DNA from 3 places in the Kitasatospora sp. NPDC004531 genome. Region 3 is predicted to be linked to each of the others. Evidence: riboswitches for the same ligand, from Rfam matches in the RefSeq annotation. Region 3 holds a riboswitch; each other region holds the start of a gene.

Region 1 (9,500 bases), on a different contig from region 3:
GACGCGTACGACGAGAAGCTGCGCGCCTCGCACGCCGAGGGCATCGGCCTGGTCGGCGAGGACGTCGGCACCCCGGTGATCGCCGTGGAGGGCGCCGACGGCGAGCGGGTCGCCTTCTTCGGCCCCGTCGTCACCCCGACGCCGCGCGGCGAGGCGGCCGCCCGACTGTGGGACGGCACGCTGCTGGTCGCCTCGACGCCGGGCTTCTACGAGATCAAGCGCACCCGCACGGCCGGGCCCTCGTTCGAGTAGCCCCGTCCGGCACGCGAAACCCCCCGCACCCGCGCGGGGGGTTTCGCGCGTCCGCTCAGAGCGCCGTCCGCCGGCTGCGCAGCACGCCGACGACGGCCAGCGCCACCGTCAGGCCGGCGGTGAAGTACAGCTGGACGCGGTTGGCGGAGTCCAGCGTCATCAGCACCAGCACCACCGCGATCGCCGCCAGCGCGACGTACGTCAGGTACGGGAACGCCCACATCCGGACGGGGAGCTGCGCCGCGGGCACCGTGCGGCGCATCCGCAGCTGGGCCACGGCGATGAACGCCCAGACCACCAGGACGGCCGCGCCGACCATGTTCAGCAGCCAGGTGAACACCGTCTCGGGCCACCAGTAGGACAGCAGCACGGCGAGGAACCCGAACGCGCAGGACGCCAGCACCGCCCGCCGGGGGACGCCGCCGGACAGCCGGGCCAGCGCGCGCGGGCCGTGCCCGCGGGCGACCAGCGAGTGCACCATCCGGGACGAGCCGTAGATGTTGGCGTTCATCGCGGACAGCAGCGCGATCAGCACCACCACGTTCATCACCTGGGCCGCCGCCGGAATGCCCAGCGTCCCCAGCACCGCGACGTACGGCCCGGGCCGGACCACCGACGGGTCGTCCCACGGCACCAGGGTGACGATCACCGCCATCGAGCCGACGTAGAACAGCGCGATCCGCCACATCGCGGTGCGCACCGCGACGGCCACCGAGTGCCGGGGGTTCTCGGACTCGGCGGCGGCGATGGTGACGGTCTCCAGGCCGCCGTACGCGAACACCGAGGCGAGCAGGCCGGTGACCAGCCCGCTCGCGCCGTGCGGCAGGAAGCCGTGGTGGCCGGTCAGGTTGGCGGCGCCGGGGGAGGCGGTGCCGGGCAGCAGGCCGAGCACGGCCAGCACGCCGATCACCAGGAAGGCGCTGATCGCCAGCACCTTGATCGCGGCGAACCAGAACTCGAACTCGCCGAAGTTGCGCACCGCCGCCAGGTTGGTCAGGCAGAAGAAGGCCATGAACACGGCGACCCAGGCCCAGGACGGCACGGCGGGCAGCCAGCCGGAGACGATGCCGGCCGCGCCGATGGCCTCCACGGCGACGCCGACGCACAGGAGTATCCAGAACAGCCAGCCCACGGTGAAGCCGGCCCACGGGCCGATCTCCCGGTCGGCGTGCACCGAGAACGACCCGGAGGCGGGCCGGGCGGCGGACATCTCGCCGAGCATCCGCATCACCAGCATCACCAGCAGCCCGGAGGCGGCGAAGGCGAGCACCACGGCGGGCCCGGCGGCGGCGATGCCGGAGCCGGAGCCGACGAACAGCCCGGCGCCGATCACGCCGCCCAGCGCGATCATCGACAGGTGGCGCTGCTTGAGGCCGTGGGCCAGACCGGAGTCCTCGGTGGCGCCGTCGGCGGCCGGCCGGGCGGACGCCTCGGCGGAGGGCGGAGTTCGGGTCATGCGGAGGGTTCCAGACTGTGTGACTGTCCGACCATTTCGGCGGGTCTGTCCACTATTCGGCATCTGACGTGGACGCCCCAACCGGGACCGGCATCCGGACGCCCGGATCACGCACGGTGAACGAGCCGCTACCGATGGCAGTTCGTGAGGGCTTGGTCACAGGCCGGACCCGACAAGCCGGGCCCGGTCGGCTTTGTCACGCCCCGACGCGGTGGCGGACCCCTGACGCGGCGTAGGTTCACAGGTGATCACCCTCATCGGACCCCGGGAGCAGCCATGGCCATCGCCGCCTCGACACCCTCCACCGCCGTCCTCGCCGACCTGCTGCCGCAGGCGTCCACCCGGATCGGCGCGCGGGCCCGCGACCTGGCCCTGGTGGCCGGCGGCGCCGCGCTGACCGGCATCGCCGCCCAGCTGTCCGTCCCGGTGCCGGGCTCGCCGGTGCCGGTCACCGGGCAGACCTTCGCCGCGCTGCTGGTCGGCACCGCGCTCGGCGCCCGCCGCGGCGCCGCCGCGCTCGGCCTGTACCTGGCGGCCGGCGCGGCCGGCCTGCCCTGGTTCGCCGAGGGCGCCTCCGGCGCGGGCCTGGCCACCTTCGGCTACGTCATCGGCTTCGTGCTGGCCGCCGCCCTCACCGGCGCGCTGGCCCGCCGCGGCGCCGACCGCAGCCCGCTGCGCACCGCCGGCGCGATGGCGCTCGGCAGCCTGGTGATCTACGCGGTCGGCGTGCCGTACCTGGCCTTCGCCCTGGACGTGCCGCTCGCCAAGGCCGCGAGCCTCGGCATGTACCCGTACCTGATCGGCGACGCGCTCAAGATGGCGCTCGCGATGGGCGCCCTGCCGCTCACCTGGAAGCTGCTCGGCCGCCGCTGACGACCCGTCCCCACCGGGCCCGCCGCCCCTGTCGGGGCGCGGGCCCGGAGGCATGTCACACTCGTGACCATGCGCGTCTACCTGGGCTCCGACCACGCCGGATACGAACTGAAGAACCACCTCGTCGAGTGGCTGAAGGGGGCCGGGCACGAGCCGGTCGACTGCGGCCCGCACATCTACGACGCCGAGGACGACTACCCGCCGTTCTGCCTGCGGGCGGCCGAGCGCACCGCCGCCGACCCCGAGGCGCTGGGCGTCGTGATCGGCGGCTCCGGCAACGGCGAGGCGATCGCCGCCAACAAGGTCAAGGGCGTCCGCGCCGCGCTGGCCTGGAGCAAGCAGACCGCCGCCCTGGGCCGCGAGCACAACAACGCCAACGTGATCTCGGTCGGCGGCCGGATGCACACCCTCGACGAGGCCACCGAGTTCGTCGAGATCTTCCTCAACACCCCGTACAGCGGCGAGCCCCGGCACACCCGCCGGATCGAGATGCTCTCCGAGTACGAGACCACCGGCGAACTGCCCCCCATCCCGGCCCACCACCCGCAGGGCTGACCCCCGACGCACCGCGCCCGCCCGGCAGTCGAACCGGGCGGGCGCGCGTTTCGCCGGGCGCGGTCAGAAGCCGTGCGGCAGCCAGGGCTCCAGCCCCGAACGGAACGCCGCCGACACCGACTCCAGCACCCCGGGCCGCAACTCCCGCACCAGCCCCGCCGCGGCCAGCGCCGACAGCGAGCCGCCGCCCAGGTAGACCGAGCCCAACTCCCGTACGTCCAGCGCCAGATCGGCCGGATCGTCGGTCGGCACGCAGGAGGCCGGCTTGCCCGGCGCGGCCGTCAGCCGCCAACGGCCCGCGTTCCACGGGCAGAACGCGTCGGTGACCTCCAGCACCGTGTCCACCGGCTGCGCCCAGCCGCGCGCCTCCAGCGCCTTCGGCAGGTCCACCAGCCGCACGAACATCGAGTCCACCACGCGGGGCGTCAGGTGCCGGACGTCCGACACCAGGTGCAGCAGCGCGTCGTCCGCGGGCAGGTTGAACGCCTCCACCCGCTCCGTCAGGTCGAGGTCCAGCAGGAACTCCCACAGCCGGGCGTACACCCAGGGCTGCTCCGCCAGCACCGTGCGGACCCGCACCACGCCGGCCGCACCCCGCTCGTTCCAGTCGCCCTTCACCGCGAACCGGGCGTAGCCGAGCAGTTCACCGGTCTCCGGATCCTCCGCCACCACCGACTGCAGCCGGGAGAAGCCGCCGCGCGACTGCGGCGCGTCCAGCACCGGCAGCTTGTCCCAGCCGGGCCGGCGCACCAGGGTGCCCGGACGGCGGGTGGCCAGCCGGGCGTACAGCTCCTCGCAGCGCGCCAGTTCGGCGGCCGGGTCGACCAGCCGCAGCACCGCCTCGCCGCGCTGCTCCGGGGTGTGCACCCGCACCCGGCCGCGGGTCATCGACACCGTCACCTTGCGGGTGCCCTGCCCGTAGCCGAACCGGCCGTAGATCGGCGGCTCGGACGCCGTCAGCACCGCCAGGCACTCGCCGGCCGCGCGCACGTCGTCCAACTGCCGGCGCATCAGGGCCGTCAGCGCGCCGCGCCGCCGGTGGGTGGGCAGCACGCCCACCATCGTCACGCCCGCCGCCGGGAGCACCGCGCCGCCCGGCACCACCACCCGGAAGCTGAACGCCGAAGCGCTGCCGACGATCCGCTCGCCCTCGCAGACCGCCAGCGAACGCTCGACCTCGGTCAACTCCTTCCACAGCGCCCGCTCCTCCGGCGCCTCCTCGTCACCACCGAAGGCCACCTCCAGCGTGTCGTACCAGGTGTCCCACTCCTCGGCTCGCAGCGGTCGCACGGTCAGTTGGGGGTGTCGAGTCGTCATGAAGCCCTGCCTATCACCGGATCCGGAACGGTGCGAACGATTTGTCGAGCCCGCGCCGCGACCCGAACACCCGCGCACGGCCGAAACCCGCCGGAGCGTCCCACTCCCGTTGCACTCGGTGCCACCCGGGCCGTCGACGCGCGCACCGCCGGTGGATAAGGTCGGTCCCCATGGCCGGCAGCGCGCGTCCCAGAGCGACGGGCCGGGACGGCGGACCGTCCCGCGAGCCCGTGACGGCCCGGCTGCGCGCGGCGCTGTACCGGGCCCGACGCAGGCTGCGCCGCACCGGCGTCGACTACTTCCGCGGCGACGGCGCCGACTGGTGGGCGTTCGCCGCCCTCGCCCTCGCCGTGCCCGTCCTGGTCCTGCTGAACATCCTGCTCCCCGACTGGGCCCCGCCCACCGCCCTGGTGCTGCCGGTGCTGGCCGGCGCGCTGCTGCTGCGCCCCGGCACCCTGGTGCTGCTGTACGCCGTCGCCGCCGCCGGGCTGATCACCGAGTCCCTGGTGCACACCGGCGAACGCGTCGCCAGCGCCCGGCCCGAGGCCTACGCGCACGGCGTGACCCCGGGCTCCGCGCTGGTGGTCGGCGCGGTCGGCATCGCCGGACTGCTGGTCGCCCAGTTCCGCCGCCGGATCGGGGTGCCCTGGCGCGGCGGCTCCACCATGCTGTTCGACCTGCGCGAACGGATCCGGGTGCAGGGCCGCGTCCCCCGGCTGCCCGACGGCTGGCACACCGACACCGCGCTGCGCCCGGCCGGCGGCCAGTCCTTCTCCGGCGACTTCATGGTCGCCGCCCGCACCGGCCCCGGCGGCCGGATGCTGGAAGCCGTCCTCGCCGACGTCTCCGGCAAGGGCATGGACGCCGGCAGCCGCGCCCTGCTGCTGTCCGGCGCCTTCGGCGGACTGCTCGGCTCGCTGCCCGCCCACGACTTCCTGCCCGCCGCCAACGGCTACCTGCTGCGCCAGGACTGGGAGGAGGGCTTCGCCACCGCCGTCCACCTGGTGGTCGACCTGGACACCGGCGAGTACGAACTGCTCTCCGCCGGGCACCTGCCCGGCATGCACCGCCTCGCCGGGGCCGGGTACTGGGAGGTCAAGGAGGCCGAGGGGCCGCTGCTGGGCGTCTACGACGAGGCCAAGTTCGAAGGGGTGCGCGGCGTCCTCGGCCCCGGCGACGTGCTGATGCTGTGCACCGACGGCATGGTGGAGATCCCCGGCCGCGACCTCGCCGAGGGCATGGACCGGCTGATGGGGGAGGCCGACCGGCTGATCGCCACCGCGCCGTCGGCGATCCGGCACGGCGCCGCGGTCCGGCTGATCGACACGGTGGCCAAGCACGTCAACGACGACCGCGCGGTGCTGCTGGTCTGGCGGCGCTGAGGCGTTTTCGAGCCGCCGCCCAACTGCCGTGATGCGCAGGCGCGGTGAGCGCGGAGTGCCCACGGAGTGTCAAACCCGGGCGTTGATCTTCGGCCAATTCCGCAACCCCGCCCGGGCCCGCCGACGCGGGTGCTCCGGCCTGCCGCTTTGCCGCGCCGGCCAGGTCGGATCGCAGCCCGCCGACGGCGCGTCAGAACCCGTCCGCTATCGTCGCGGACGGCGAAAATCAGTCCCACCAGGCGGGTTGGGGCCCCGGGCGACCGGGCAAGTCCTTTACGCACTCAGCACGAGCGACCACACTGAGTCCGGATGGAGTGGTGGGGACACGGGGGGCAGGGGCCGGTTTCCGCCTGGGAGCCAACGCCGGCTTCCACCGAACCCCCGCCATGAATCGAGGAAGTGAGTCCCGGTGGCCTTCTCCGTCTCCGCGCTTGTCCTGTTCGGCGTCATCGTCGCGATCTTCATTCGCAACAAGCAGCTGAAGACCGGGCACGCCATCATCGCCGCCCTGTTCGGCTTCATGCTCAGCCAGTCGACCATGGCCAACCCGATCCAGCAGTTCCTCACCTCGGTGTCCAAGGCCATCGCCTCGATCGCGGGTTGACGCCCCGTCGGTCCCCGGGCGGCACGCCACGACGGACGGGAGGCTCCCCGCACCGTCCCTTCGGCCTGCCCGCGGGTGACCAGGGTCACCCGAATCGTCACGCCAGGTCCGCGCCCGATCGCGCACGGTGGCCGAAGTCGCCCACCGTGCGGGGTTCGTACGCGCACCGTCATGATCCCGTGCGCACACCGCAGCGCCCCGTCGGCGCAGCGTGACCTGGTGCTCCGTCAGCCCCTTCCCGGCCTCGGGAGCGGGGCCAATCGGCGTTTGCCAGCCTCGCGGACCGTGGGATTTGCTTCCTCCGCAGCCCGGCCAGTGACCGGGCGGGCCACCGGACGGAACGCCTAGTCCTGCCGTCGTCCGGTGCCGACCAGAAACCACGCCACGGCAGGAGCGGGGGAACCACAGGTAAGTCGCCGGGCCCGGGAACATCCGGGAACGGCTCGGGGTGAAGTCGCACTCGTGCGGCCGGGCAACTCTCGCCCGAACCCGACAGCTCACCTCGCAGGCGTCGGAGAGGAACGCCTTCATGTCCGCTCAGGGCAAGCACCGCAAGCCGAGCCTGGCCACCGTCGCCCGGATCGCCATCGCCGCCGGTGTGGCCGGCGCCGCGATCGGCCTCCCGGTCACCGCCGCCTCCGCGCACACCGCCGCCGACCAGGGCGCCCGCCCGTCGACCGTCTCGGTGGACGCCACCCCGGTCGCCGACCGGGCCCCCGCCGCGCACGACTACCGCGTCGTCTCCGGCGACACCCTGTCCCGGATCGCCGACGCGCAGCACGTCGACGGCGGCTGGGAGAAGCTGTACCAGGACAACCGCTCCGTGGTCGGCGGCAACCCGGACCTGATCTTCCCGGGCCAGAAGCTCACCATCAACGGCCAGGCCGCCGCCCAGCAGGCCCCGGCCGCCCCGGCCAAGGCCCCGGCCGCCAAGTCCGCCTCCTCGGACGCCGCCAAGCCGGCCGCCGCCCCGAAGGCCGCCACCCAGCAGGCCCCGGCCGCCAAGCCCGCCGCCAAGCCGGCCACCACCACGGCCACCGCCGCCGCGAAGCCGGCCGCCGCCCCGAAGGCCGCCGCGCCGAAGGCCGCCACCCAGCAGGCCCCGGCCGCCGCGACCACCAGCGCCAACGCCGCGTACGTCGCCCCCGCGCCGGGCAAGGTCACCACCGGTTACAAGGTGGCCGGCTCCAACTGGTCCAGCGGCTACCACACCGGCATCGACTTCCCGGTCGCCACCGGTACCGGCCTCAAGGCGATCGCCGCCGGCACCGTGGTCTCCGCCGGCAACGGCGGCGCCTACGGCAACCAGGTCGTCATCAAGCTGGCCGACGGCAAGTACGCCCAGTACGCCCACCTGTCCTCGATCTCCGTCTCGGCCGGCCAGTCCGTGACCGCGGGGCAGCAGATCGGCCTGTCCGGCGCCACCGGCAACGTCACCGGCCCGCACCTGCACTTCGAGATCCGCACCACCCCGGACTACGGCTCCGACATCGACCCGATCGCCTACCTGGCGGCCCACGGCGTCAACGTCTGATCCACGCCTCACCCCCGAAGGCCCCGCGCAGCCACCCCGGCCGCCGGGGCCTTCGGCCTGCCCGCGCCGCCTGCCCGCCTGCTCGCCGTCCGTCCGCCCGCCCGCGCGAGGCGCCCGCCAACGGCAACGGCCCCGACTGCGTGGGCAGTCGGGGCCGTCGGCCTTGCTCGGAGCGGGTGACGAGAATCGAACTCGCGTGACCAGTTTGGAAGACTGGGGCTCTACCATTGAGCTACACCCGCATACGCGTACCCGCACCGCAGTCGCGGTGGCGAGGACTGGAACAGGGTACCTGGTCGAGTCGGTGGATTGCACACTCCTTCCACGTTGTCGGCTCGCCGATATCGCCCCGGTCGGGGGCGGGCCGACGTGTACTCTTCTGCTCGGCACCACGGGGTGTGGCGCAGGTTGGTAGCGCGTCCGCTTTGGGAGCGGAAGGCCGTCGGTTCGAATCCGGTCACCCCGACCGTGCGGCAGGGTCTCGTCGGCGGGCGGGGCCCTGTTGTCGTTGCGGGGCACGGGTGTTGTGGCATCCCCACCGACGTGCACCCGGTGCCGGGCACAGTCGCTTTCGTGGTACCGGTAGGATGGACCGCTGGCGGTAGTACGGACAGCAATGCAGCCCCAACCGCCTATCGCCCTGACCGCAAGCCCCCTAGGAGACCCAACCGTGAAGAGCGCCGTCGAGACTCTGAACCCGACCCGGGTTCGACTCACCGTCGAGGTGCCCTTCGAGGAGCTCAAGCCCAGCCTCGACGCGGCGTACAAGAAGATCAACCAGCAGGTCACCGTCCCGGGTTTCCGCAAGGGCAAGATCCCGAACCGGGTCATCGACCAGCGCTTCGGCCGGGGCGCGGTGCTGGAGGAGGCCGTCAACGACGCGCTTCCGCGCTTCTACACGCAGGCCGTCGACGAGGGCCAGATCGACGTTCTGGGCCAGCCGGACATCACCGACATCGCCGGTGTCGAGAACCTGGCCGACGGCGGTGACCTGAAGTTCACCGCCGAGGTCGACGTGCGCCCCGAGGTCACCCTCCCGGACTTCGCCGAGATCGCCGTCGTGGTGGACCCGGTCGAGGTCACCGACGAGGACATCGAGAAGTCGCTGCAGCAGCTGCGCGAGCGCTTCAGCTCCGTGAAGGACGTCGAGCGCGCCGCCGCCGAGGGCGACGTCGTGGTCATCGACCTGGAGGCCAAGGTCGACGGTGAGGTGCCGGAGGACGGCACCGCCACCGGCGTGAGCTACGAGATCGGCTCCGGCCGCCTGCTGGACGGCATCGACGAGGCCGTCGTCGGCCTGTCCGCCGGTGAGTCCAAGACCTTCACCACCACCCTCAAGGGCGGCACCCAGGCCGGCAAGGACTCCGAGGTCACCGTCACCGTGACCACCGTCCAGGAGAAGGAACTCCCGGAGCTGGACGACGAGTTCGCGCAGCTGGCGAGCGAGTTCGACACCCTGGAGGAGCTGCGCGGGGACTCCCGCAAGCGCCTTGAGCGGATGAAGGAGTTCGACCAGGCCACCCAGGC
Region 2 (9,500 bases), on a different contig from region 3:
TGATGACCGTCACTTCCTGGCGGAAAGCCGCCCACTGTCGGCATCCGGCTGCAAGGCACGCTGGGCAATGTCCTACGATCTGGCGCATGAGCACCGCAGCCATCCCGGGCGCGCCACTGCCCGTCCGTACGCCAGGCTCCCGTGCGCGGGGGCGCCACCGCCGTCCCGAGCGCCCCGAGATCATGGCCGGTTCGCCTGCCCTGGTGCTGGCGGTCCCGGCCGTCGCCGGGCCGGAGACCCGTCCGGTCGTCGACGAGCTGCTGTCCGTCGTGCGCGGCGACCAGCCGGGCATCGAGGTGACGGCCGCCTACCTGGGCGGCGAGGACGCTCCGACGGTGGCCGAGCTGTTGGCCGCCGCGGCCGAGGCCGGCCTGGCCGCGCCCGTGGTGGTGCCGCTGGTCCCGGGCCCGCACGAGTTCCTGACGGAGCTGCACAAGGCGGCCGCCGAGACCGGTGCCCAGGTGCTGGACCCGCTGGGCCCGCACCCGCTGCTGGCCGAGGCCGTGCACGTGCGCCTGTCCGAGGCGGACCTGGCCCGCGCCGACCGCGCCCGGCTGTTCGCGATCGCGACCGCCGCCGACGGCCTGGTGCTGACCACCACCGGCGGCGAGGAGGCCGCGTCCTCCGCCGGCATCACCGGCGTGCTGCTGGCCGCCCGGCTCGCCGTGCCGGTCGTCCCGGCCGCGCTGGACGTGCCCGGCTCGGTCGCCGCGGCCGTCGCGCACCTGAAGTCGACCGGCTGCGAACGCCCCGCGCTGGCCCCGCTGGTGATCGGCCCGGAGGCCGACCCGGAGCTGCTGGCCGCGGCCGCCGAGGAGACCGGCTGCCCGAGCGCCGCCCCGATCGGCGCCTACCCGACGGTGGCCCAGCTGATCGCCTCCAGCTACCTGGCGGCGCTCCCCGAGCCGACCCCGGAGCAGCTGGAGGCCGCCGAGGCGGCGGCCGCCGAGCAGCGCACCACCCCGGGGGCGCACGCGGCGCGCTGACGCGCCGTCCGAGGACCGCGACGGGCGGGAGCAGCGCATCGACGCGTTCCCGCCCGTCGCGCTTTCACCCTCCCTGCACGCGCCCGGTCTTCGGCGCGCTGTCGGTGAACTTCAGTGCGGGCAGCGCGACTTGGCGCGGCGGGGTGGGCGCGTTCGCGGGGCTGGTGGCGGCGTTCCACGGCCCGGGGGCGAGCCCGGGCGCCGGTTTGGCGAGCGCGACGGTCTGCGACTGCCCGGCCTTGCGGAACAGGATCCGCTCGGGCGCGGGAGCCTCCGGGTCGAGCCACAGCTCGGGCCCGTCGCCGAACTCGCAGTCCAGCACCGCGATGTCGTCGGGCCTGCCGTCCGGGGTGGCCCGGAACGCCACCCCCGCCTTGCGGTACCCGGTCAGTCGACTGCGGCTCAACACCACCGTCTCGCCGTCGAGTTGGTGCTTGAGCGTGGCCACCGCGTAGTCGGACTGTCCGGCGGCGTCGATCAGCAGCCCGTCGAGCACCGTCCCCTTGTCGCGGCCGAGCGCGTGCAGGGCGATCCCGCCGGCGGCGTTGCCGTACAGCACCGAGGCGGTGTAGTCGAAGTCGTTCAGGTAGGCGCCGTGCTCGATGCCCCAGCCCCCGTTGTGGTACGCGGCGAACCGGGTGACGGTGTGGTGGTGCTCGGCGTTCAGCCAGACGAAGACGCCGTTCTCCAGGTTGTTGTGCGCCAGGCAGTTCTCGAACGTCCACACCCCCTCGCTGTTCTCCGGCCACTCGTACCCGGACGCCCCGGTGGCGCCCTGCACGCCGACCGCCACGCAGTCGCGGGCCGTCGAGCCGGTGCCCGCGCCGAGGCTGAACCCGGTCAGCCGGTAGCCGCGCCGGTTCGGCTCGAAGACGGTGCGGGAGGCGACGCACCCCTCGTACGTGATGTCGTTCGACGGCCCCTGCGGGTTGCGGGTGTCGCTCGGGCCGTCCCACCAGTACGCGTCCTCCCAGGTCTGGTGGGAGATGCAGCCGCGGAACGTGATGCCGTGGCTCATGTGCGGCACGAACGCGTGGCTGCCGGCGTCGCGGACCACCACGCCCTCGACGACGGTGCCGCGCGAGGCTTCCTGCAGCATGTGGAAGTGCAGCCCGTACCGGCCGAGCACCGGTTCGGTGACGGGCTTCCCGTTCCAGCTGTCCTTCCCCTCCGCGCGCGGCCCGAGCCGGCTCAGCACCGCGTGCCGGACGTCGGCCGGGCGGCTGGACGTCAGGTGGACGTGCGCACGGCCCTGCTCGGTGCCCTCGACCCGGACGTTGCGGGTCAAATTCAGCACCTCCGCGCCGAGCGTGAGGCCACCACCGAGGACCACCCGCGGGTGGGCATGCTGGAGCGGCGCGGCCAGGGTGACGTCCCGGCCGTCGATCCGCTGCACCGTCACCAGGTCGTACGCGGTGGAGAAGTCCTCGGTGGACGGCGGCGCGGTCGGCGTGACGGCGAGCTCGTCGCCCGCCTGCCAGCCCTCGGGCGCGGCGGCCAGCCGCAGCGTGGTCTCACCGGCCCTCAACTCCCCGGCGGCCCGCACCCAGGCGGTCCGGGGCGCGCCGTCGAGCCGCAGGTAGCCGCTGCCGGTGACCCACAGGCCGGTGTCGGTGTCGACGACGGTCATGCCGCCGCCCTGGAAGCGCCGTTCGTCGATCCCGGGAAAGCGCAGCGTGTGCGTGTGCGCCGTCTCCGGGGCCAGCGCCAGCACCCCGCGCACCTCGACGTTGCCCGCGCTCTCCAGGGTCAGCGACCGGTCCTTGGCGAACACCAGCGAACCCGACGCTTCGATCAGCAGCGAGCCGACCCGGGCGTCGGCGTCCAGCACCACCCTGTCCGCGATCCGCACCGCGCTCCCGGGCCCGGGCGCCTTCCCACCCCACCCCTTGGCGTCCGACCACTTCCGCCCGCCGTCGTCCACCCCGCGCGGCCCGGCCGCCACCGTCGCCCCCGCCAACGACTGCCGCAGCACCACTCCCCCACCGACCGCCGTCACCGTCCCGACCGCCAGCCAGGTCAGCACCCGCCGCCGACTCAGCACCGGCCTCCGGTGCCGCCCGATCTCCCACTGCTCCACGATGGCCGCCTCCCGAACCGCACGCAGGGACTCCGAATCGGTCGGGGGCAGCATAGGTGGCGGGCGCGAACAGAATAGGAGAGTTCCGCACCGGTTAAGCATTCTGACGTACCGTCATCCGCCAGTTCGGCAGAAAGCGTCCGCGCGCACATTTCCGCGGCCCGTCGCAGCAGAAGGACAGAACCTTTCGGATCGCGCCACGGACCCGATCACAAACGCCACCAAGGCGAACATTTACTCACCTGGCGGCATAGCCACCCAAAACGGACACAAGATCGCCAACTCCCTGACGGCACAGCAGTTCTCACCATGCGCACGAGAGTTCACCGGAAACTCCTTGATCATATTTTTCGGCCGCAGTGAGGCCGGTCACAGGCATTTGCGAATTCTCCTTAAATCCGCTTAATCTCCTGCCCACGTTCGTGGACACACGGACCCAGTTCGCCCGGAACGCCGAATCCTGCCGCCGGGCGGACCGGCTCATGCGAAACGCACCGCGGCAGGGGCGGGGGAACCAGGTAAGTCGCCCTGGGGCGGTCCTGACGGACCGGTCCGGGGCTTGGGGTGAAGCCGGGCGCGCCGAGAGGTGCGCGCGGCCGGGCAACTCCGGCCCGAATCCGACAGCTCACCTCGCAGGCGTGGGAGAGGAACGCATCTTCATGCTGCCCGTCAGCGCCAAGCGCGCCCGCCGTCTGATCGCCACCACCGGTGTGGTCGGCATCGGCCTCTCGATCCCCTGCCTGACCGCCGGCACCGCCTCCGCCGCCTCGGTGGCCACCTGGGACAAGGTCGCCCAGTGCGAGTCCAGCGGCAACTGGTCCATCAACACCGGCAACGGCTTCTACGGCGGCCTCCAGTTCACCGCCTCCACCTGGGCGGAGTTCGGCGGCACCGCGTACGCCGCGCGCGCCGACCTGGCCTCCAAGGACCAGCAGATCGCCGTCGCCGAGAAGGTACTCGCCTCCCAGGGCCCCGGCGCCTGGCCGGTGTGCTCGATCCAGGCCGGCCTGACCAAGGGCGGCGAGGCCCCGCAGGTCGACACCTCCGCCAAGTCCTCCGGTTCGCAGGACGCCGCGCAGAAGCCCGCCGCCCAGCCGCAGGCCCAGCAGCAGAGCCAGGCCCCGAAGCAGCAGCAGCCGCAGGCCCAGCAGCAGCACCAGGCCCAGAGCCGCCCGCAGGCCGCCCCGCAGGCCGCCAAGGCCGACGGCAGCTACACCGTGGTGGCGGGCGACTGGCTGTCCGCCATCGCGCAGCGCCAGCACGTCGAGGGCGGCTGGCAGAAGCTGTACGACCTGAACCGCGACGTTCTCACCGAGGGCCCGGACATGATCTACCCGGGTCAGCAGCTGGCGCTCGGCAACGTCGCGGTCGCCGAGGCCCCGGCCAAGGACTCCGCGCCGGCCGCCAAGTCCTCCTCCAACAGCTCCACCTGGAAGAGCAACCGCTCCACCGCCCCGGCCCCCAAGCCCAGCACCCCGGCCAAGCCCAGCACCCCCGCGAAGAGCGCCCCCGCCAAGAGCGCCACCACGGCGACCACCACGACCACCACGACCAGCACCACCGCCGCCTCCAAGGCGACCGGTTCGAAGGCCGCGGCGATCGACTTCGCGCTGTCCAAGGTCGGCCAGCCGTACATCTACGGCGGCACCGGCAACGGCGGCTGGGACTGCTCGGGTCTGACCCAGGCCGCGTTCCGCCAGGCCGGCATCAGCCTGCCGCGGGTCGCCGCCGACCAGGCCGACTACTCGACCCGGGTGTCGCTGAACAACCTGCAGCCGGGCGACCTGCTGTTCTGGTCGAACAACGGCGCCAACTCGGGCGTCTACCACGTGGCGATCTACATCGGCGACGGCAAGTACGTCGAGGCCGCGAACCCGAAGTCGGGCGTGCGCACCGAGACCGTCGCCAACTGGGCGCCGGACTTCGCGGGTCGCGTCTGACGCCTCGCAACACCCCGCACGGCGGAACACCGCTGCCCCCGGAGACCTGGTCGGCTCCGGGGGCAGCCGCCTATCCTCACCCCCGAAGGGCTGTGCCGCCGACCCCTGGAAGCGGAGCAATGTCGAAACTGACCATCACCCTGGACGCCGACCTCGCCCTGGAGGCGATGATCCGCCTCGGCGCGAGCAGCCCGCAGGACGCGGTGGAGCTGCTGCTGCGCGACTACCTCGCCACCGACCGCCGCACCCAGGCCCGCACCGGCGGCAGCCGCGACGGCGAGCGCTTCACCGGGCCCGCCCCCTCGGCCGAAGAAGGATGACCGCGCCAAACCCCTTGCCCGCCAAAGAACTTACCGTCTGGTAAGTCATCAGCGAAGTCCCTACCCTGGGCGAACCCTCACCCCACCCAAGGGAGTTCGCTGATGGCACACCCCCTCACCCGTGCCGCCCGCGCCGAGCACCTGCGCGACCGCGCCCCCGTCGAAGTGCGGCGCGCGAACGGCCGCGTCGTCGAGGCCCGCACCCCGCCGCTGGCCCCGCCGCCGGACGCCGGCAGCCTCGCCGACCTGCCCTTCCGCAACGCCGAACTCGCCCCCGACGCCGAGGTGTTGACCAGGCGCACCGCGGACGGCGGCTGGCAGCGGGTGACGGCCCGGCAGTTCGCGGACGAGGTGGCGGCCACCGCCCGCGGCCTGATCGCGGCAGGGGTGCGGCCGGGCGGGCGCATCGTGCTGATGTCCCGCACCCGCTACGAGTGGACGCTGCTGGACTTCGCGGCCTGGGCGGCCGGCGCCTGCCTGGTTCCGGTGTACCCGACCGCCGCCGTCGAGCAGGCCGAGTGGATCCTGCGCGACTCGGACGCGGTGCTGGCGGTCGCGGAGGACGCCGGCACCACCGAGGCGCTGACCGTGGCGATCGCCCGCACCGGCGGCACGGTGCCGCTGTGGCGACTGGACGAGAACGCCCTCGCCGCCCTCGCCGAGCTCGGAAAGGCCGTCCCCGCCGAGGAGTTGACGCGGCGCAGGCAGGCACTTCGCCCGGAGTCCGAGGCCACCCTGATCTACACCTCCGGCACCACCGGCCACCCCAAGGGCTGCCGACTGACGCACGCCAACTTCCTCACCGAGGCGGCGAACTGCCACGCCCTGCTGGAGCCGGTGTTCAGCGCGGCGACCGGCGAGGCCCCGTCCACCCTGCTGTTCCTGCCGCTGGCCCACGTGCTGGGCCGGATGATCCAGGTGACCTGCGTGTTCGGCCGGATCCGGTTCGGCCACAGCCCGTCCCTGAAACCCGCCGAACTCCGGCCCGACCTGGCCGCGTTCGGCGCCACCTTCCTGGTCGGCGTGCCCTACCTGTTCGAGAAGATCCACCAGTTGGGCCGGGCCGAGGCGCAGGCGAAGGGCGCGGTGCGGGTCTTCGACCGGGCGGCGGAGGTCGCCGTCCGCTACGCCCGCGCCGAACTCGCCGCGCTGGCGGGCGAGGGCAGCCCGGCGCCGCTGTCGCTGCGCCTCGCCCACGGCCTGTACGACGCCCTGGTGTACCGCCGGGTGCGGCAGGCGATGGGCGGGCGGATCAGGTACGCGATCAGCGGCGGCTCCTCGATCGACCCGGAACTGCTGCTGTTCTTCGCCGGCGCGGGCGTGCTGGTCTACGAGGGCTACGGGCTGACCGAGACCACCGGCCCGTCCACCGTGAACCCGCCGCTGCGGCCCCGCCCGGGCACCGTGGGCCCGCCGGTACCGGGCAGCGCGGTGCGGATCGCCGACGACGGCGAGGTGCTCCTGAGCGGCGGCCAGCTCTTCGACGGCTACCACGAGCTGGGCGCCGACCGCGCCCACCGAACCGACACCACCCACCAGCCCGACCCCGCGCACCAGGCCGACCCCGCCCGCCGCCCCGACCGCGCCCAGTGGTTCGCCACCGGCGACCTGGGCCGCCTCGACGACGACGGCTACCTGACCATCACCGGCCGCAAGAAGGAGATCCTGGTGACCTCCGGCGGCAAGAACGTCTCCCCCGGCCCGCTGGAGGACCGGCTGCGCGCCCACCCGCTGATCAGCCAGTGCCTGGTGGTCGGCAACGGCCGCCCGTACGTCGGCGCGCTGATCACCCTCGACCCGGAGGCCGTGGAGCAGTTCCTGCGCCTGAACCCGCCGACCCCCGCCGCCACCCCGACCCCCGCCGCCGCCCCGGCCGTGGACGTGACCAGCGCCGTCCCCGCCCACCCCGCCGTGCTGGCCTCGCTCGCCGAGGCGCTGCGTGGGGTCAACTCGACCGTCTCGCGCGCCGAGTCGATCCGCCGGGCGCGCGTGGTCGGCGGCGACTTCACCGAGGAGCGCGGCCTGCTCACCCCGTCCCTCAAGGTCCGCCGGCAGGCCGTCCTCACCGCCTACCGCCGCGACCTCGAACAGCTCTACAGCTGAACGACGCGGCCCCCGCTCCGCGAGGAGCGAGGGCCGCGATTCGCCAACGCCAACGGTCAGTTGCGCGGCCCGGAACCCGTGGACCCGCGCATCACCAGCTCCGGCTGGAACATGAACTCGGAGCGCTGCGCCGGGTTTCCGCCGACCTCCTCCAGCAGCGCGTCCACGGCCGCCGTCGCCATCGCCTCGACCGGCTGCCGCACGGTGGTCAGCGGCGGCTCGGTGAACGCTATGAGCGGCGAGTCGTCGAACCCGACCACCGAGACGTCCTGCGGCACCGACAGCCCGCGCTGCCGCACCGCGCGGATCGCGCCGAGCGCCATCATGTCGGAGCCGCAGACGATCGCGGTGCAGCCCTTGTCGAGCAGCGCCTGCGCGGCGGCGTGCCCGCCCTCCACGCTGAACAGCGTGTGGTGGACCAGGTCGGCGGCTTCCTCGGCGGTGCGCCCGGTGAGCTGCTGGAGCGCGGCGGTGAAGCCTTCGATCTTGCGCAGCACGGGGACGAAGCGCTTCTGCCCGACCGCCAGCCCGATCCGGTCGTGGCCGAGTTCGACCAGGTGCTGCACGGCCATCCACATCGCGGCCCGGTCGTCCGGCGAGATGAACGGCGCGGCGATCTTCTCGCTGTAGCCGTTGATCAGCACGAACGGCACCTGCCGACCGGACAGTTTGGCGTACCGGTCGTGGTCGGCGGTGGTGTCGGCGTGCAGCCCGGAGACGAACACGATGCCCGCGACGCCGCGTTCGACCAGCATCTCGACGAGTTCGTCCTCGGTGGAGCCGCCCGGGGTCTGGGTGCACAGCACCGGCGTGTAGCCGTGCCGGCTGAGCACCTGCTCGATGACCTGGGCGAGCGCCGGGAAGATGGGGTTGCTGAGCTCCGGGGTGATCAGTCCGATCAGCCCGGCGCTGCGCTGGCGCAGCCTGGTGGGCCGTTCGTAGCCGAGCACGTCGAGCGCGGCCAGCACCGTCTGCCGGGTGGTCGCGGAGACGCCCGCCTTACCGTTGAGTACGCGGCTGACGGTGGCTTCGCTGACCCCCGCCTGCGCCGCGATGTCGGAGAGTCGCGCCGTAGTCACGATCCCAGAGCCTACTGCGGCCATCTCAGACCGCCCACCACGTGGTGCTGTCGGCGGGCAGTTCGACCTGCTCCGCCTCGACCGGTTCGGCGGAGGACAGCAGCAGCCGGCCGGGCGCCGGGATCCGGACGGCCTCGCCGGTGACGTTCACGGTGCACACGAACGACCCTTCGGCGGCCTCGCGACGGAACATCAGCACGCCCTCGGGGGCGGCCAGCCACTCGACCTCGGTGCCGGCGCCGAGCGCGGGCTGCGCGCGGCGGACGGCCAGCGCGGAGCGGTACAGCTCCAGCGTCGAGGTCGGGTCACCGGTCTGGACCTCCACCGACAGCTCGGCCCAACCGGCGGGCTGCGGCAGCCAGCTGGGGCCGCCGGCGACCGGGCCGAACCCGTACGGGGCCTCGGTGCCGGACCACGGGATCGGGACGCGGCAGCCGTCGCGGTAGCCGTCCTGGCCGGCCTGCCGGAAGAACGACGGGTCCTGGCGGACCTCGTCCGGCAGGTCGGTGACGTCCGGCAGGCCGAGCTCCTCGCCCTGGTAGATGTACGCGGAGCCGGGCAGCGCGAGCATCAGCAGGGTGGCGGCGCGGGCCCGGCGCAGCCCGAGTTCGCGGTCGCCGGCGGTGCGGATCTGGGTGCCGAGGCCGGGCGGGTTGGCGAACCGGGTGGCGTGCCGGGTGACGTCGTGGTTGGACAGCACCCAGGTGGTGGGGGCGTCGACCGGGCGCATCGAGTCGAGCGACAGGTCGATCACCTCGCGCAGCTTGGCGGCGTCCCAATCGGTGCCCAGGTACTGGAAGTTGAACGCCTGGTGCAGCTCGTCGGGGCGGACGTAGTTGGCGGTGCGCTGGACGGTCGGGGTCCAGGCCTCGGCGACGCCGATCCGGTCGCCGGGGTACTCGTCGAGGATCTTGCGCCAGCTGCGGTAGATGGCGTGCACGCCGTCCTGGTCGAAGAACGGCATGACGTCGTTGCCGAGCAGCTTCAACTGG
Region 3 (9,500 bases):
CGCCGAGCTCGGCCGGCAGGTCGAGGCGTTCTGGTTCCACACCCCGCCCGGCACCCAGGGCCGCCCCGTGCACCGCGACGACGCGGACGTGCTGGTGCTGCAGATCTCCGGCGCCAAGCGCTGGTGGGTGCACGGCGGCCCCGCCGACGGCAACTGGGCCCCCGACCGGGAGGACGGCGACCCCGGCGAGGTGCTGCTGGAGACCGTGCTGCGGCCCGGCGAGGTGCTGTACGTGCCGCGCGGCTTCGCCCACCGCGCCCGCGCCGAGGACGGCGCACCCTCCACCCACCTGTCGCTGACCGTCCGGGAGGCCGCCAGCGCCAACCTGTACACCGTCGCGCAGACCCTGCTGATCGACAGCCTCGCGCTCCCCGGCCGCCCCCTCGACGACGCCGCGCTCACCGGCGCCGCCGCCGCGCTGATCGAGCACGCCGGGTCGCTGCTCGCCGAGCTCACCCCCGCCGACCTGCTGGCCGTCACCCGCCAGCTGATGCTGCAGCCCGCGGCCTGAGGGCCGGGAGAAGCGCCCGTCGGCCGTTGTAGGTTCGGTGGCGTGGACACTCCGAAGCTGATCCTGCTCACCACCACCCACCGCGTCGCCCCCGGCCTGCTCAGCTGGCCCGCCTGGGAGGCCCTGCGCTCGGCCCCCGCCGTGCTGGTCGGCGACGCCGACCACCCGCAGCTGCCCGCTCTGCGCGCCGCCGGCGTCCGGCCCCGCACGGTCGAGCGCGGCTCCGCCCCGGCGCTGGCCCGCCTGCTGCTCGCCGAGGCCCCCGCCGTGTGGCTGGAGAGCCCGGACGGCGACCCCGGGCTGACCGACGCGCTGGCCCGGATCGCGGTGGAGGAGGCCGGCGAGCACCCGGAGATCGAGCTGCTGCCCGGCTCCTACGACCTGCCCGGCGCCCGCCTGCTCGACCTGGTCACCGTGATGGACCGCCTCCGCTCGCCCGGCGGCTGCCCCTGGGACGCCGAGCAGACCCACCGGAGCCTGGTGAAGTACCTGGTCGAGGAGGCCTTCGAACTCGTCGAGGCGATCGAGGAGGACGACCGCCCGACCCTGCGCGAGGAACTCGGCGACGTGCTGCTCCAGGTGTTCTTCCACTCCCGGATCGCCGAGGAGCACCCCGAGGACCCGTTCTCCATCGACGACGTGGCCGGCGACATCGTCGAGAAGCTGATGTACCGCCACCCGCACGTCTTCGGCGACGTGGACGTCCGCGACTCCGCCGAGACCGAGGCCAACTGGGAGCAGCTGAAGGCCGCCGAGAAGCAGCGCGACTCCGTCCTGGACGGCGTCCCGGCCGGTCTGCCCGCGCTCGCCTACGCGGCCAAGCTGGTCTCCCGGGTCCGCCGCGCGGGGTTCACCGCCGTCCCCGACGCCCCGTACGAACTGCCCGCCGAACTCACCGCCGACTCGGCCGGCGAGCTGCTGCTGGCGATCGCCCAGCGCGCCCACGACCGGGGCGTGGACGTGGACGCGGCGCTGCGCGCGGCGGCCCGCCGCTACCGCCGCGCGGTCCGCGCCGCGGAGGGCCTGCCCGAGACGGACTGACCGCCGTCAGCCGGCCAGCGGCACGTCCGACACCGGGCGGCGCTGCGCCGGGACGACCTCGCCGATCGCCTCGCCGATCAGCGCCAGCAGCTCGGCCAGCGGGTCCAGGTGCCGGGGCAGATCGGCGAGCTGCACGATCCGCTCGCCGTCCGGGCCCGCGACGGCGAACAGGTCGATCGGGCCGAGGTGCTTGACGGCGGTGTCCACCAGCGCGGCGATGTCCGCCGGGTGGTGCACGTCCCCCGAGACCCCGACCACCGGGCAGCCCGGACGGTCGAGTTCGGCGGCCAGGTCCTCGGCGACCCCGGGCCGGAGATCGGCGATCAGCAGGCCCGCCGCCCCGGCGGCGGAGAGCCGGCGGGCCAGATCGGCCCCCTCGCCCCCGTCGAGCACCGCGATGACCACCACTGCACCGGCTACTCGCATGGCCTGCTCCCCTTCCGAGCGGAACCGAGGGCGGTCCGCACGCCGCCCACCGTGGTTCTGGAGGATCGTAGGCTCGCCCCGACGCTCCGCAACAGGGATTACCCGCCAGGTGACCGGATTCACGCGACGGCGGTTCCAGATACGGTCAAGACATGCCAGATCAGCCCCACGACGCCCACCCGCAACTCTTCACCTGGGACTTCGCCGCCGACCCGTACCCCGCGTACGCCTGGCTGCGCGAGCACTCCCCGGTGCACCGCACCACGCTGCCCAGCGGGGTGGAGGCCTGGCTGGTCACCCGGTACGCGGACGCCCGGCAGGCGCTCGCCGACTCCCGGCTCTCCAAGAACCCCGCGCACCACAGCGAACAGGCCCACCGCACCGGCCGGGTGGGCATCCCGGGCGAGCGCCAGGCCGACCTGATGACGCACCTGCTGAACATCGACCCGCCGGACCACACCCGGCTGCGCCGCCTGGTGTCGAAGGCCTTCACCCCGCGCCGGGTCGCCGAGTTCGAGCCGCGGGTGCAGCAGCTCACCGACCGCCTGATCGACTCCTTCGCGGGGCGCGGCGAGGCCGACCTGATCCACGAGTTCGCCTTCCCGCTGCCGATCTACGCGATCTGCGACCTGCTGGGCGTCCCCGCCGAGGACCAGGACGAACTCCGCGACTGGGCGGGCATGATGATCCGCCACACCGGCGGCAAGCGCGGGGGAGTGGGCCGGGCCGTCAAGCAGATCCGCGCCTACCTGGCCGACCTGATCCACCGCAAACGGGCCGACCTGGGCGACGACTTGATCTCCGGCCTGATCCGGGCCAGTGACCACGGCGAGCACCTCAGCGAGAACGAGGCCGCGGCGATGGCCTTCATCCTGCTCTTCGCCGGCTTCGAGACCACCATCAACCTGGTCGGAAACGGACTGTTCGCCCTCTTCCGCAACCCCGGCCAACGCGCCCTGCTCCAGGGCTCGTTGGAGCGCGGCGAGTCCGGCCTGCTGGAGACCGGCATCGAGGAACTGCTGCGCTACGACGGCCCGGTGGAGCTGGCCACCTGGCGGTTCGCCACCCGGCCGTTGAGCATCGGCGGGGTGGACATCCCGGTGGGCGACCCGGTGCTGGTGGTGCTGGCCGCCGCCGACCGCGACCCGGCCCGGTTCGCGGCGGAGAACACCCTCGACCTGGCCCGCGCGGACAATCCGCACCTGGGTTTCGGACACGGCATCCACTACTGCATCGGCGCGCCGCTGGCCCGGCTCGAAGGGCAGCGCGCGATCGGCACACTGCTGACACGGCTGCCGGATCTCCAGCTCGCCGCCGACCCGGCCGAACTCCGTTGGCGCGGCGGCCTGATCATGCGCGGGCTGCGCGAACTCCCGGTCTCCTTCACGCCCCGCTGACCCGGTTTCGACCGCCGCCGCCCAGCTCCGGTCCGTGACCGCCAACTCCCCTGCCAGGGGCGCGCGGTGCGCCCCCGCCCCGGGCAATACGGACATACGTGGACGGTTTGTGCACGAGAAGTGAAGGTCCGTAATTTCGGCGTGATGGTGGATATATGAGCTTGTGATTGCTCATCAGGTCTGCTTACTCTCCGATTTGCCCGCAGCTGTGGGCCCCGATCGCGGCACGCCGAGTCCTGTCCGCCGCGTCCTCGGGACACCGACCAGGAATTCGGACAGGAGCGGGGGACCCAAGGTGTGAACGCCGTCGCAGTTTTGACGGCTCGGGGTGAAGCCGCCCGGGAGCGGACGCAGCAGTCGCGTCCCGACTCCCCGGCGGCCGGGCCAGCCTCCCGGTCCGAACCCGACAGCTCACCTCGCAGGCGTGCGGAGAGGAAGTCCCATGCTGTTCACCGGTTCCGGCCGCCATCGTCGTAGCACCAAGGCCGAGAAGGCCGTCGCCGCAGCCGGCGTGGCCTCCGTGGGCCTGGCCCTGCCGCTGCTGTCCGCCACCGGCGCGGCGGCCGCGCCCGCCTCCACCTGGGACAAGGTCGCCCAGTGCGAGAGCGGCGGCAACTGGTCCATCAACACCGGCAACGGGTACTACGGCGGCCTGCAGTTCTCCTCCTCCACCTGGCGTGCCTACGGCGGCGCCCAGTACGCCTCCCGCGCCGACCAGGCCAGCCGCGCCCAGCAGATCTCGGTGGCCGAGAAGGTGCTCGCCTCCCAGGGCCCCGGCGCCTGGCCGGTCTGCTCGGTCAAGGCCGGCCTGACCAAGGGCGGCGGCAGCGGCTCCCAGGACACCGCCTCCCGCTCGGAGCAGCGCTCCACCGCGCCGCAGCAGCAGTCGACCAAGGCCACCAAGACGCCGAAGGCCCAGCCGAAGGCGCAGCAGCAGGCTCCCAAGGCGCAGCAGCCGCAGCAGAGCTACAAGTCGCCGAAGCCGGCCACCACCTCGCAGGCCCTCGGCGGCACCTACACGGTGCGGCAGGGCGACACGCTGTCCCAGATCGCCGACCGGCAGCACCTGTCCGGCGGCTGGGAGAAGCTGTTCCAGGCGAACCGCAACGTGATCGGCGGCAACCCCGACCTGATCGTCCCCGGCCAGGTGCTCTCGCTCTGACCCCCGCGGCCGGTCCGGCGCCGGCCCGACCGATGATCCGTCCGCTCCGGGCGCGCGCAGCACAGTTCGCGCCGTCCGGAGCGATCCGGCGGCGGGCAAACAGGTGAACTACCAGTGAGTAGCCGGGCCACACGGTGAGACGGAGCCCGGCCGGGCGTGGCCGCGGGGATGTCTGCGGCTAGGCTCTGGGCGTAACGACCACACATCCGCTTCCGCTAGGAGATGCCTCGTGCCGTCCATTGATGTCGTCGTAGCCCGTGAGATCCTCGACTCCCGCGGCAACCCCACGGTCGAGGTCGAGGTCGGTCTCGACGACGGCAGCACCGGTCGTGCGGCTGTCCCCTCGGGCGCCTCCACCGGCGCCTTCGAGGCGCTGGAGCTCCGCGACGGCGACAAGAACCGCTACTTCGGCAAGGGCGTCGAGAAGGCCGTGCTGGCCGTCATCGAGCAGATCGGCCCGGAGCTGGTCGGCTACGACGCCACCGAGCAGCGCCTGATCGACCAGGCCATGCTCGACCTGGACGCCACCCCGGACAAGTCCTCGCTCGGCGCCAACGCCATCCTCGGCGTCTCGCTGGCCGTCGCGCACGCCGCCTCCGAGGCCAGCGACCTGCCGCTGTTCCGCTACCTGGGCGGCCCGAACGCCCACGTGCTGCCCGTCCCGATGATGAACATCCTCAACGGCGGCTCGCACGCGGACTCCAACGTCGACATCCAGGAGTTCATGATCGCCCCGATCGGCGCGGAGTCCTTCTCCGAGGCCGTCCGCTGGGGCGTCGAGGTCTACCACACCCTCAAGGGCGTGCTGAAGGAGCGCGGGCTGTCCACCGGCCTGGGCGACGAGGGCGGCTTCGCCCCGAACCTGGACTCCAACCGCGAGGCCCTGGACCTCATCACCGAGGCCATCAAGAAGGCCGGCTACACCCCGGGCAAGGACGTCGCGCTCGCCCTGGACGTCGCCGCCTCCGAGTTCTACAAGGACGGCGCCTACCAGTTCGAGGGCAAGCCGCTGTCGGCCGCCGAGCTGGTCGAGTACTACGCCGAGCTGGTCGCCGCCTACCCGCTGGTCTCCATCGAGGACCCGCTGGACGAGTCCGACTGGGACGGCTGGAAGGCCATCACCGACAAGCTCGGCGACAAGGTCCAGCTGGTCGGCGACGACCTGTTCGTCACCAACCCGGAGCGCCTGCGCAAGGGCATCGAGACCGGCACCGCCAACGCGCTGCTGGTGAAGGTCAACCAGATCGGCTCGCTCACCGAGACCCTGGACGCCGTCGAGCTGGCCCAGCGCAACGGCTACCGCTGCATGATGTCGCACCGCTCCGGCGAGACCGAGGACGTCACCATCGCCGACCTCGCCGTCGCCACCAACTGCGGCCAGATCAAGACCGGAGCCCCGGCCCGCTCCGAGCGCGTCGCCAAGTACAACCAGCTGCTGCGCATCGAGGAGATCCTCGACGACGCCGCCGAGTACGCGGGCCGCGGCGCGTTCCCGCGCTTCCGCTCCGCGGACAAGTAAGCACAGCAAGGGCTGATCCAGCCGCTGAGCCTGTTGTGACCGGTGCCCCGGCCTCCACCGCGTAGGGTGGGCCGGGGCACCGGCATGCGCAGGAGGGGCGACCAGATGGCCAAGTGGAGGATCCCCGGACTGGCGGCGCGCCCGCGCTTCACCAGCCGGGCCACCGTGCTGGTGCTCGTCCTGTGCTCGCTGGTGGCGATACTCGCCTACCCGACCCGGCAGTACATCGCGCAGCGCGCGGAGATCGCCGATCAGCGGGCCAAGGCCGAACACGCCCGCCAGCAGGTCGACGAACTGCGCCGGGCCAAGGCCCGCTGGCAGGACCCGGAGTACGTCAAGGCCCAGGCCCGGGAGCGGCTGCACTACGCGCTGCCGGGCGAGACCCCGTTCGTGTCGGTGGCCCCGCCGCCCGCGCCGGGCGACAAGCAGTCCTCCTCGGACGGCGCCGGCCGGCCCAAGGCCGCCCGCCCCTGGTACTCCGCCTTCTGGGACTCGGTGGACGCCGCCGACACCGCACTCGCCGCCCCGCCCGCGGCACCCTGACACCCGCCCCCCACCTGACGAACAGACTGCTGATGAGCCACCAGAACCCTCCTGTCTCCGACCAAGACGTCGCCGCGATCGCCGCCCAGCTCGGCCGGGTCCCGCGCGGCCTGCGCTCCGTCGCGCACCGCTGCCCGTGCGGCAACCCGGACGTGGTGGAGACCGCGCCCCGGCTGCCCGACGGCACGCCGTTCCCGACGCTCTACTACCTGACCTGCCCCAAGGCCGCCTCGCTGATCGGCACCCTGGAGGCGGACGGCGTGATGAAGGAGCAGACCGCCCGGCTCGCCGAGGACCCGGAGCTGGCCGCCGCCTACCGGGCCGCGCACGAGGACTACATCGCCCGCCGGGACGCCATCGAGGTGCTGGAGGGCTTCCCCAGCGCCGGCGGCATGCCCGACCGGGTCAAGTGCCTGCACGTGCTGGTCGGCCACTCGCTGGCGGCCGGCGAGGGCGTCAACCCGCTCGGCGACGAGGCGATCGGCATGCTGGAGGACTGGTGGGCCAAGGGCCCGTGCGTCAGCCCGGCCGAGGTCGAGGCCGCCGGTGAGCGGGTCGCCCGCAACCGCGCCAAGGCCGAGGACCACGCCGCGACGATCGCCGCCAAGGAGGCGCTGACCGCCGAGCGCGCCGCCGCCCGCAAGGCCGCCGGGGACGCCGAGGCCGCCGAGGACGCAGTGGAGGGTGACGAGTCGTGAGCACCACCCGGGTCGCCGCGATCGACTGCGGCACCAACTCGATCCGCCTGCTGATCGCCGACCTGGATCCGGAGACCGGGGAGATCACCGACCTCGACCGCCGGATGCTGATCGTCCGGCTCGGCCAGGGCGTCGACCGGACCGGCCGGCTGCACCCCGAGGCACTGGCCCGCACCTTCGCGGCCTGCCGCGAGTACGCGGAGGTCATCGCCGCCTACGGGGTCGGCCCGGAGCGGATCCGGATGGTCGCCACCTCGGCCTCCCGGGACGCCGAGAACGCCGCCGAGTTCACCGCCGGCGTCAAGGAGATCCTGGGCGTCACCCCGAGCGTGGTGAGCGGCGACGAGGAGGCCCGGCTGTCCTTCACCGGCGCCACCCGCGAGCTGCTCGGCGGCCCGCACCGCCCGCCGTACCTGGTGTTCGACCTGGGCGGCGGCTCCACCGAGTTCGTGCTCGGCGAGCAGGACGTGCGGGCCGCGCACTCGATGGACATCGGCTGCGTGCGGATGACCGAGCGTCACTTCGCGGGCGGCCGGCCCACCGAGGAGCAGATCGCCGCCGCCCGGGCCGACATCCGGGCCGCGCTGGACACCGTGGCGGCGAGCGTCCCGCTGACCGAGGGCGCCACCCTGGTCGGCCTGGCCGGGACGGTCACCACGGTCGCCGGGATCGCGCTGGAACTGCCCGGCTACGACTCCGAGCGGATCCACCACGCGGTGCTGACCGTCCAGCAGGTCCGGGACACCGCCCAGTGGCTGCTGCACTCCTCGCACGCCGAGCGGGCCGCCGTCCCCGTGATGCACCCCGGCCGGGTCGACGTGATCGCGGCTGGCGCGCTGGTGCTGCTGGAGATCATGGAGCGCACCGGGGCCGCCGAGCTGCTGGTCTCCGAGCACGACATCCTGGACGGCATCGCCTGGTCGATCGCCTGATCCGGGCGCCCCGGGAAGCCCTCCCGGGGCCTCCCGGCGTGTCGGGGCAAGAAGCTTCGTGAATTTCTTCACATGGCGAACGGGCCTTTCGGCCCAGCGCGGTGTCCGGTCCGTCCGATATGTGGGACCGAAGGCGCCCGGGGCGACTCGTTCATGGGATCGCAGGCAACGCGCCGTTCATGCCGAAGAAATCGAATGCTCACTCGGGAACCCGTGTGCCGCAAGGATCGTTGCTGCTCAGCGCGGCACCGGGTGCCCCGACGATCACGGCGGGCCGCCCGTGGCGGGCGGGGGAAGGGCCGGGCGCGGAAGTGCGGGCGCGCAGTGTAGCAGCCGGTGTCCAGGAGCTTGTGATGGGCCTCACGAACGGCCCATCAGGCGGGGGTGGATACTTTCGGATATGAGCACCACGGAGCGTCCTCGCATCCTCATTGTCGGCGGTGGTTACGTCGGCCTGTATGCCGCGATGCGCATCCTCAAGAAGATGCGCTACGGCGAAGCGACCGTCACGGTCGTCGACCCGCGGTCGTACATGACGTACCTGCCCTTCCTCCCGGAGGCGGCCGGCGGCAACGTCGCCCCCCGCAACCTCGTCGCGCCGCTGCGCAGCGCCCTGAAGAAGGCGGAGGTGCTCACCGGTCACGTGACCGAGGTGGACCACGCCCGCAAGGTCGCCACCATCCAGCCCGCGGCGGGCGACTCCTACGAACTGCCCTTCGAGTACCTGGTCGTCGCGACCGGCTCGGTCTCCCGCACCTTCCCGATCCCGGGTCTGGCGGAGCACGGCATCGGCATGAAGACGGTGGAAGAGGCGATCAGCCTCCGCAACCACGTCATGGCGCAGCTGGACAAGGCCGAGTCCACCACCGACGAGGACGTCCGCCGCAAGGCGCTGACCTTCGTCGTCATCGGCGGCGGCTTCGCCGGCATCGAGACGGTCGCCGAGATCGAGGACATGGCGCGCGACGCCGCCAAGATCTACAAGACCGTCAGCCGCGACGACATGCGCTTCATCGTGGTGGAGGCGGCCAACCGCATCCTCCCCGAGATGGGCCCGGACCTGGGTCTGTGGACCAAGGGCCGCCTGGAGGAGCGCAACATCGAGGTCTACATCGAGACCTCGATGGACTCCTGCGTCGACCAGCACGTGGTGCTGAAGAACGGCATGGAGTTCGACGCCTCGACCATCGTGTGGACCGCCGGCGTGAAGCCGAACCCGGTCGTCAACCGCTTCGGTCTGCCGCTCGGCCCGCGCGGCCACGTCGACACCA

What was found. A riboswitch is a leader RNA that binds a small molecule or an ion and turns the genes downstream of it on or off. The one in region 3 is predicted to bind cyclic di-AMP.
Region 1: it holds a riboswitch for cyclic di-AMP, as region 3 does, so the genes downstream of both, ACWEMJ_RS01485 (M23 family metallopeptidase) here and ACWEMJ_RS29570 (transglycosylase family protein) in region 3, are expected to answer to the same signal.
Region 2: it holds a riboswitch for cyclic di-AMP, as region 3 does, so the genes downstream of both, ACWEMJ_RS22705 (transglycosylase family protein) here and ACWEMJ_RS29570 (transglycosylase family protein) in region 3, are expected to answer to the same signal.

The regions. Positions count from the first base shown of each region.
Region 1 is NZ_JBSGDD010000002.1:43,048-52,547, forward strand. Features, by position in the region: gene ACWEMJ_RS01450 (mycothiol-dependent nitroreductase Rv2466c family protein) at 1-252, shown strand, start outside; gene ACWEMJ_RS01455 (amino acid permease) at 308-1,708, opposite strand; gene ACWEMJ_RS01460 (biotin transporter BioY) at 1,985-2,581, shown strand; gene ACWEMJ_RS01465 (ribose-5-phosphate isomerase) at 2,651-3,136, shown strand; gene ACWEMJ_RS01470 (GNAT family N-acetyltransferase) at 3,200-4,453, opposite strand; gene ACWEMJ_RS01475 (PP2C family protein-serine/threonine phosphatase) at 4,624-5,835, shown strand; gene ACWEMJ_RS01480 (hypothetical protein) at 6,245-6,439, shown strand; cyclic di-AMP (ydaO/yuaA leader) riboswitch at 6,810-6,963, shown strand; gene ACWEMJ_RS01485 (M23 family metallopeptidase) at 6,969-7,973, shown strand; tRNA gene ACWEMJ_RS01490 (tRNA-Gly) at 8,145-8,215, opposite strand; tRNA gene ACWEMJ_RS01495 (tRNA-Pro) at 8,366-8,439, shown strand; gene tig (trigger factor) at 8,644-9,500, shown strand, end outside.
Region 2 is NZ_JBSGDD010000060.1:10,447-19,946, forward strand. Features, by position in the region: gene ACWEMJ_RS22695 (hypothetical protein) at 87-986, shown strand; gene ACWEMJ_RS22700 (hypothetical protein) at 1,051-3,066, opposite strand; cyclic di-AMP (ydaO/yuaA leader) riboswitch at 3,547-3,720, shown strand; gene ACWEMJ_RS22705 (transglycosylase family protein) at 3,705-5,006, shown strand; gene ACWEMJ_RS22710 (hypothetical protein) at 5,126-5,326, shown strand; gene ACWEMJ_RS22715 (AMP-dependent synthetase/ligase) at 5,429-7,429, shown strand; gene ACWEMJ_RS22720 (LacI family DNA-binding transcriptional regulator) at 7,486-8,532, opposite strand; gene ACWEMJ_RS22725 (glycoside hydrolase family 13 protein) at 8,534-9,500, opposite strand, start outside.
Region 3 is NZ_JBSGDD010000105.1:11,072-20,571, reverse strand. Features, by position in the region: gene ACWEMJ_RS29590 (JmjC domain-containing protein) at 1-511, shown strand, start outside; gene ACWEMJ_RS29585 (MazG family protein) at 554-1,552, shown strand; gene ACWEMJ_RS29580 (SDR family NAD(P)-dependent oxidoreductase) at 1,559-1,978, opposite strand; gene ACWEMJ_RS29575 (cytochrome P450 family protein) at 2,131-3,375, shown strand; cyclic di-AMP (ydaO/yuaA leader) riboswitch at 3,627-3,814, shown strand; gene ACWEMJ_RS29570 (transglycosylase family protein) at 3,818-4,537, shown strand; gene eno (phosphopyruvate hydratase) at 4,767-6,056, shown strand; gene ACWEMJ_RS29560 (FtsB family cell division protein) at 6,162-6,599, shown strand; partial or broken gene ACWEMJ_RS29555 (DUF501 domain-containing protein) at 6,632-7,144, shown strand; gene ACWEMJ_RS29550 (Ppx/GppA phosphatase family protein) at 7,294-8,229, shown strand; gene ACWEMJ_RS29545 (NAD(P)/FAD-dependent oxidoreductase) at 8,630-9,500, shown strand, end outside.